One region of the Brevibacillus sp. FIR094 genome, then DNA from elsewhere that is predicted to be linked to it. Evidence: predicted binding sites of a transcription regulator. Region 1 holds the regulator's gene; the other holds the start of a gene.
What was found. Region 1 encodes CtsR, which represses protease genes until heat stress. Its sites were predicted from a motif close to ATGGTCAATAAAGGTCAAACA; they were not measured.
Positions count from the first base shown of each region.

Region 1 (4,172 bases):
AGGTGTATAGTTTGGTGTGTAATTACTACCGGACTGCTCTGTTCCTCGCCCGATTAACGACTCCACTTCACTCTGGATTTTATCGAGGCCAAGCCCAAGTGATTGCAGTGCCTTCGCCGCAATCCCTTCGCCTTCTCGAATAAGTCCCAGCAGCACATGCTCTGTCCCAATATCTTTGTGTCCGAGACGAACCGCCTCTTCCAGGGCAAGCGCCAGTACTTTTTGTGCTCGTTCTGTAAAACGTCCAAACATCATATCGTACACCTCCGTATAACCGTGTTTTTTCTCTATAGGTTAACAATTGCGTGATACCATTACGTTACTCTTGTGATTCTACTATGCGCAGACGTTCGCGGATCAGCCTGGCCCTTCTTTCGTCGCGTTGGTCCGGAGTGAGCTTTTGTCCAGCGTGGTGCTGTAAAAACCCTGGCTGTGTCGTGACTAACAGTTCGTTTAGGACCAGCGGAGATACATTAGGAATGATGCCTAGATCAATCCCCAGACGTACATCGGACAGACGCTGAGCTGCCTCCTTGGACTCTACCGTGCGAGCGTACATCAGGATGCCATACGACCGAAAAATCCGATCCTCCAAAGAAACCCGAGTATGCTCCAGCAAATAAGCACGTGCCACACGCTCTTGCTCAATAATTTGTCTAGCTACACCGTAGAGATTGGAAAGGATATCCGACTCAGACATCCCCAGTGTGACCTGATTGGATAACTGAAAAAGATTCCCTAGAGCTTCGCTGCCCTCTCCGTAAATTCCTCTAACGACTAGACCAACTTGATTAATTGCCTGTAAAATTCTGCTGATCTGCTGCGTCATCACCAGAGCCGGCAAGTGCAACATCACAGATGCACGAATTCCCGTACCCACATTGGTTGGGCAGCTTGTCAGATATCCTCGTGTTTCGTCGAAAGCGTAGTTCAAGTTTTTCTCAAAAATGTCGTCTAACTTCGTTCCTATTTCCCATGCCTCGTTCAAACGAAACCCGGGTAATAGTACCTGTATTCGAATGTGGTCTTCTTCATTAACCATAATGCTGACGGACTCATCTTCACGAAGTAATACGGCACCTTTGCGAGATTCCTCTGCCAGATGAGGGCTAATCAGATGCTTTTCAACGAGCACCCTTTTTTCTAACGGGTTAATTTGGTCCATTTGGATGACCTGAAGCTGATGCCTTTTGCGCATTGCCTCCGAATCGCTTACTTCCGTTACCTTTCTGACGACTTCCTCGCCCTGCGAGTCCGTTGCCATTAACGGAAAGGGGTGCTGGCGCAGGTTACGGGCGATACGCAGCCGTGTACTAATGACAATGTCGGAATCAGGACCTTCTCCTTTCATCCAATTGCTCCACGGGTTTTGCATAAACTGCTTTTGGGACATAACCAGCTAACCTCCCTTGCTACGATTGGGCCATTTTTTGTTCCAATGCTCGAATTCGATCACGCATTTCTGCTGCCTTCTCGAACTCTTCACTGGCGACATGACTTTGCAGCGCTTGCTTTAGTTGCTCCAGCTCTTTACGGATCTTCAGTTTGCCACCGGTACGCTCTGGTACTTTTCCACTATGCTGTGTGTTTCCGTGAATCCGGCGGAAAAGGGGGTCCAGTCGATCACCCAAAAAGGTGTAGCAATCACTACAGCCAAATCGGCCGCTTTTACTAAATTGAGAATATGTGAGTCCACATGTTTCGCATTGAAGCGGCTTATTCGTTGCCGTTTCGCGTCCATTCTTTTGCATGGGATCAAATTTTAAAAGTCCTGACAGGAGATTGTTGATGCTGAAGTTGTGAAAGCCGGTAAAGACGTCCCCTTTTTCATGAGCACACTGCTCGCAAATATGGTATTCGGTTTTTTCGCCATTGACGATTTTCGTCAAATGAAGTGTCGCCGGTCGTTTTCCGCATTCCTCACAGTTCACAACATCATACCTCCTTTTACTTCAACAAGATTGCTGCGATCATCTGCTTTAAAATATTTGCCCGCAAACGATCCCGCAATTCAGCTTCTAGCGTCAATACGTTTCGCGAGGTAGCGATTTTCATCAAGGTGGCTTCTCTGATGTTGACTAATCCTTCTTCTAATAGTCTTTCTACGATCGCGTTTCCCACGCTCTGACTAATGCTCTCACCAATCAGTTCTTCTGTTAGCAATTCCTGCAAGCGTGCTTTGCTGACAATCTGCACCTTGCGTATGCGAATATACCCGCCGCCCCCGCGCTTACTCTCTACAATGTATCCTTTTTGAACGGTAAAGCGCGTATTGATGACGTAATTGATCTGAGACGGCACACATTGAAAATGGTCGGCAAGCTCACTACGCTGAATCTCGATCAATCCATTGGGACTGTTTGTAATGATGCTTTTCAAGTGATGTTCAATGATGTCCGAGATGTTACGCAAGTCATCGCCTCCTATTCCTCTGTGTATGTTCTTATGAGGTTGCCTATTGACTTTGACTATCTTTGACGTTAATTATAATGGGTTTAGTGCGTACCCGCAAGTGTCCCTTACACATTCTAGTGTGGGCAAAAGAAGGTCGCTTGAAACTTGGACATGATCAACAAAAAAACCACTCCCTGAGGAATGGTTTATGTTTGTTCTTGTGTATTGGTGTCGATTGATGGCAAATGATTCAGTAGCTGAGTGAAGCTGGTAATGATGACATCTGCCCCATCAAGCTCGCCTGGTTTGGCAAAACCAAAGTCGCATCCAATGGTAAATAAACCGTTTGTCTTGCCTGCTTCCACGTCGGAGTGACGATCTCCTACCATGATGGCCTGCCCGATTTTGTAATCAGACAACAATTTTGCAACCAGGTCATTTTTGGAATGTGTACGGAAACGGCCGGCTGAGTACAGATCGGTCATCAGCGGCTTTAACTCGTATTCCTCACAAATGGCATCGATGTACTCTTCCTGCCCATTGCTTGCTACAAACAAAACAAATCCTTTCTCACGTAGCGTTTCCAAGGTTGATTTTACATCCGGATATAGCTCGGTCACTCTTTCTTTGAGTAACTGGATTTCATTATCTAGCAAGAAAGCGTCTGCTGAGCGAATGGCTTCTTCACTCGCGCCCGGTAGCAATTTGTCCCAGATCTGCTCAATCGTCATTCCCAGTACATTGATCAGTTCACGCTCGTCAGGGGTTTCCCCTTGCCATAGCCCTTTTTGACGAAGCTGGTCAAACGTTCGAATAAATGCGGGTGTCGACAACTTTTCTGTTTGCAGTAACGTGCCATCCATATCAAATAATATGGCGAATGGTACAGTCATGGGTTCCTCCATTTTGTCTGGCTAGGCAGCTATTCTACTTCTCCTGGCAACATATTCATATCATCCATGATAAACTCGGTAATTCGTTGTGCAGCATCTGGCTTCGAGATTTTCTGTCCCATTCTGCGCATATAGTCCACCTTGGACGGGCTATGCAATAGTTCATCGATAAAGTAAATCAATTGCTCCGACAGATTGGCATGTACCGCACATCCATTATTGAGCAAAAAGTGGCTGTTCCTCTCTTCCTGTCCAGGCAGAGGGTTGTAAATAATCATGGGTACCCGTTTACTCATTACTTCAGCTGATGTAAGTCCGCCTGATTTGGTGACAATTAAATCAGCCGTCTCCAAGTATTCGTGGAAGTTATTGATGAATTTTAGTGGAACGACTTCATGGCGATACGTACGGTTTATCACTTTATTGTACAGCTTGTCATTTGTCCCTGTTAACACAAAGGTTTTCAGAGGAATGTTAATCTCTTCTAGCCCATCTAATACCTTTTCCATCGAGCCGAGACCCAATCCGCCCCCTGAAAGAATAATGCTCTTTTGTCCAGGAGCGAGGCCTAGCTTTTGTCGAATCAAATCAGGGTCCAATGGCAAGCTGAATTTTTTCATGATGGGTATGCCCATCGGAATGAATTTTTGATGGTCCTGTCGATAAACATCTAACAGGTAATACAGTTGTTCATGGCCGATGAAGTAATAATTGATATGGTGATTAATCCATGAAGGATGGATGGTATAGTCAGTAATGATCGTATAGATTGGTTCCTTCCAATCATTTCTCCCTTTCAGTACGGAGAGCATACAACTTGCAAACGGATGCGTAGCAATAAAGGCATCAGGCTGTACACTGTTGATCAGCTTTTTCAGTTTGTTT
Region 1 covers NZ_JBEAES010000032.1:661-4,832, reverse strand. Annotated here, with positions in the region: gene ACQ5DJ_RS23110 (ATP-dependent Clp protease ATP-binding subunit) at 1-255, opposite strand, end outside; gene ACQ5DJ_RS23105 (protein arginine kinase) at 320-1,393, opposite strand; gene ACQ5DJ_RS23100 (UvrB/UvrC motif-containing protein) at 1,413-1,931, opposite strand; gene ACQ5DJ_RS23095 (CtsR family transcriptional regulator) at 1,948-2,412, opposite strand; gene ACQ5DJ_RS23090 (HAD hydrolase-like protein) at 2,601-3,287, opposite strand; gene ACQ5DJ_RS23085 (MGDG synthase family glycosyltransferase) at 3,317-4,172, opposite strand, start outside.

Region 2 (4,172 bases), on a different contig from region 1:
ATTTGTGCGACTGCTACCCCTTGTTTCGGGTCAGCTTGGTCGTCTTGCGCGGACAATTCAACATCAAAGCCAAGTGCTTTGAATGCCTCCTTTTTTTCTTTCAATGCATATTCAGCACCAGCTTTTGCTGTGCTTCCGTAATCGGAGTACTGACCAGACATCGGACCAACTACAGCAATCACGAGCTTCTCAGTAGCTCCGCTTGCACCGCCCGTGCTTCCTCCGCTATTGTTGCTCGGCTGTGGTGTCGCGCTTTGTCCACCAGTTCCCGTTCCTCCACCGCAGCCCGCGAGCAATGTGCTCAGAGCAAATGTTGCAGCCAGTATCGACAATGATTTCTGTTTTTTCATAGCAAAACATCCCCCTCTTTATTTATGAGCAAACTATGAATCACAATCTTATTGTAGGATATTTTAGAAAATTTGCAATAGAAATGATTAAAAGAAGAATCAATCAAATAACCTCTCTCGCTGTCTGCTTATAGAGGCGTACATGTGTAGTATGGAGGCAGAAAGCCACTTCTACGAATAGAAGTGGCTTTCTTAATGAGAAGATATTAGGAATTAATTGGAATGCTTAGCTTGTAAGTGAGCGTTTTTGCGTCATACTCTACTTTTGCACCCAATTCTTGGGCAATGAATACGAGAGGAACGAGTACTGCTCCAGTCACTGGACGTGGCGGATTTGCTACACTGGTTTCTTTGCCGTTTTTATAAGCAAAGTTTTTGTTTTCGTACATACGCAGTGCGTACTGGTTGTCTTTGGCAACCAACAAAGATTTGGTCGTGCTATCCCATGCTGCGGTACCACCCAAAGCAATCGCCAATGTGCTCGCATTCACATACGCAACACCATTTTCAGTAACGATTTCTTGTGGGAATGGGAACTCCTTGCCGTTTAGCTGAACCTTGATTTTTTGTTGCTGTACAGGAGCAGGAGCAGTTTGGGCAAATGCAGCCGTTGCCGCTACACTTCCTGTTAGAAGAGCCGCTGTCAGCATCATTGTCGAAAACTTGCGAAGCATAATAAACACCCCTCAATTAATCATGAAATGAATTCCAATTTTGTAAAGTTCGACACAAAACAACTTTTTCCTTCTTTTTTCTTCCATACATTCCCTATGTAATTCTCTCTCCAAACATGATAAGACTAGGAAAAAAAATAAATATCCCACGAACAAATGTTTTTGTGCACAACCTGTGCATAACATTGTGGATAACTTTCGAAAGTGAGGCTTGCCATGGCAGGGGAACGTTTTTTTCTCATTTATCAAGAGGCCAGTGACGAAGAATGCTTATTGACCATTGAACCATACAAAGATCAACAGGAGCTGGCGGAAGCCATCAATCAGCTGCAAGCCAAACAAGTCGATGAGTATACGATCATCAAGGGAAAAAAGATGAAGGCCACACTGAAACTCGCCGTCGATTTGACCGAGGCCGATGAGAATTCTAAGGAATGAATGTTTTCTTTTTAGAGTAGGTTTAGACAAAGGGAATTTGGCAAACATGGTAGTGAGGGCGCGCACTTATGTGTTTGACCTTCATTGACCTTTTGTGTATGATATTGTTACAAAGAGAGGAGGAAGACTAGATGCATATGAATTTAATTCCAACCGTCATTGAACAGACGAACCGCGGGGAACGTGCTTACGACATTTATTCCCGCCTGCTCAAAGACCGCATCATCTTTCTGGGAACCCCAATCAACGACACCGTAGCCAATATCGTTGTGGCACAGTTGTTGTTCCTTCAGGCGGAAGATCCGGAGAAAGACATTCATTTGTACATAAACAGCCCAGGCGGTTCTATCACTGCTGGTATGGCGATTTACGATACTATGCACTTCATCAAGCCAGATGTATCCACCATTTGTATCGGAATGGCTGCTTCGATGGGAGCATTCCTGTTAGCTGCTGGGGCAAAAGGCAAGCGTTTTGCTCTGCCAAACAGTGAAGTCATGATCCACCAACCATTGGGTGGTGCCCAAGGACAAGCGAGCGATATTGAGATCGCCGCAAAACGTATTTTGAAGATGCGTGATCATCTGAACACCATCCTGGCTGAACGCACTGGTCAGCCTTTGGAGCGCATCCAAAAGGATACCGATCGTGACAACTTCCTCTCTGCCGCAGAAGCAGTAGAGTACGGATTGATTGACAAAGTAATCACTTCCGAATCGTCCTCCAAAAAATAAGAGATACGTAGTAAAAAAAGCACTCGTGCCTGGACTACTGGCCGAGTGTTTTTTTGTATGCCGAGCAAACACCAAGAGACTTACCTTGGCTTGCTCGGCTTTCTCGATGAATCATGGTGTTACTTCCATTAACTGACTGACATAGACCGTCCGGCTATGTCCTGGATTTTTTTCCTCATGCACACGGGCTGTTGACGTTTTTTCGTCTACAGCATCGATCCAAACGGCTTGTCCTTCGTACTCTACCTTGATATGGTCGTCGGAGCTCATAATGGCTTGTGCTCTCGTTACATTCATAAGCGGCTCCCTATTGCTCATCTTCAAGGGCTTGCTTGGCTGACGACGCCCCTGTCATCGTGTCTACACTCGTTTCTTCAATCAGGCCGTTCTGGTCGGAAACGATCCCGCCCCCTAGTCCTTCGTTAATCATCCGGTCAATGTCCATGTCAAAGCAATCGCGGCCTTCGTGGCACGAATCACGGTTACTCATATCTCATTCCTCCTTCATGCAATATACATGGTTAGAAATGCCCTGCCCGAAGTGAATTGATACATGGACAACAACAAAAAAAGACACCTCCCATAAGGGAAAAGTGTCTCTCGTAACTCTATTCTTCCTTGCTTACCAGATTCGTAAGGCTGGTGACTGCCTGGGAGGCATCCGGCCCTTCTGCCAAAATGGTAATTTCCGTTCCAGAGCTGATTGCGAGGCTCATGATACCCATGATGCTTTTCGCATTGACCTTCTTGGTGCCTTTTTCTACGAATACTTCCGATGCAAAACGGTTAGCCTCCTGTACGAAAAAGGCTGCTGGACGAGCTTGCAAACCGGTCTTTAACTGAACTACGACCTGCTGTTGAACCATGAATGGACCTCCTTACTTGTAGACTATTATCCTTTAGTATAACATGCATCTACATCGAAATATTTTGTTTTTCTCGTATTTTATCCGCGATTTCGTTAATTTTTCGCAAGCGGTGGTTAATGCCCGATTTGCTCACTATTCCGCTTGGCACCATCTCGCCCAATTCTTTCAAATTGATGTCAGGATGAGCCACTCGAAGCTCCGCGACCTCTCGCAGACGTTTTGGCAAATTCTCCAATCCCATCTCTTGATCGATGAGCTGAATATTTTCCATTTGTCTCGTGGCTGCATTCACTGTTTTGTTTATGTTGGCGATCTCACAATTGTGTAATCGGTTTACCGAGTTCCGCATGTCCTTTACGATTCGGACGTCCTCGAAATACAGAAGCGCCTGATGAGCCCCAATCAAGCTCAAAAACTCTGTAATCTTTTCGCCTTCTTTAATATAGAGAACATACCCTTTTTTCCGCTCGATGCACTTGGCATTTAGTTTATACCGATTGGCGATCTTGGTCAATGCTTCGCAAAAATCCTGATAGGAAGTGAAAATCTCCAGATGATAGCTGGATGCCTCTGGATGATTCACAGATCCCCCCGCCAAAAAAGCCCCCCGCAAATAAGCAGCGCGGCAACAGGACTTTTTCACGATCTCTGGAGCGATTCCTGGAATAAACGATAGGCTTTGATCCATTATCCCCAAGTCTTGCAAGATCTCATTGGCCTTATTCGGAATACGCACAATGTAGACGTTGTTCTTTTTCAAACGCATTTTTTTGCGAACCAGCAGTTCAGCGTGTATCTGAAACAACCTCTTGATTAACGTATAAATACGTCGGGCAATCGCCGCGTTCTCTGTCGTCACATCCAGCACCAGTCGTCCGGCTCCAAACTGCAGACTTCCATTCATCCGAATCAAGGATGAGAGCTCTGCCTTGCTGCAGCAATCGGCACCCTCCGTCATGGTAAGCTCTTTTTTGGTATGCGCGGCGAATGACATCGACTTCACTACTCCTTCTCTATCTTCAGCAACTTCCGTCTTCGTTTGACGAGTGACACAACCTGCTTGCTGACAGCGTGTGCATCATGACGTAGGTATCCATCCTCAAATGT
Region 2 covers NZ_JBEAES010000061.1:7,029-11,200, forward strand. Annotated here, with positions in the region: partial or broken gene ACQ5DJ_RS29040 (branched-chain amino acid ABC transporter substrate-binding protein) at 1-350, opposite strand, end outside; gene ACQ5DJ_RS29045 (copper amine oxidase N-terminal domain-containing protein) at 557-1,024, opposite strand; gene ACQ5DJ_RS29050 (hypothetical protein) at 1,241-1,462, shown strand; gene clpP (ATP-dependent Clp endopeptidase proteolytic subunit ClpP) at 1,594-2,196, shown strand; gene ACQ5DJ_RS29060 (H-type small acid-soluble spore protein) at 2,308-2,493, opposite strand; gene ACQ5DJ_RS29065 (hypothetical protein) at 2,504-2,686, opposite strand; gene ACQ5DJ_RS29070 (HPr family phosphocarrier protein) at 2,805-3,062, opposite strand; gene whiA (DNA-binding protein WhiA) at 3,112-4,059, opposite strand; gene ACQ5DJ_RS29080 (gluconeogenesis factor YvcK family protein) at 4,068-4,172, opposite strand, start outside.
Region 2: a site for CtsR is predicted at 1,534-1,554, ahead of clpP (ATP-dependent Clp endopeptidase proteolytic subunit ClpP). Genes of this name have one in related genera too.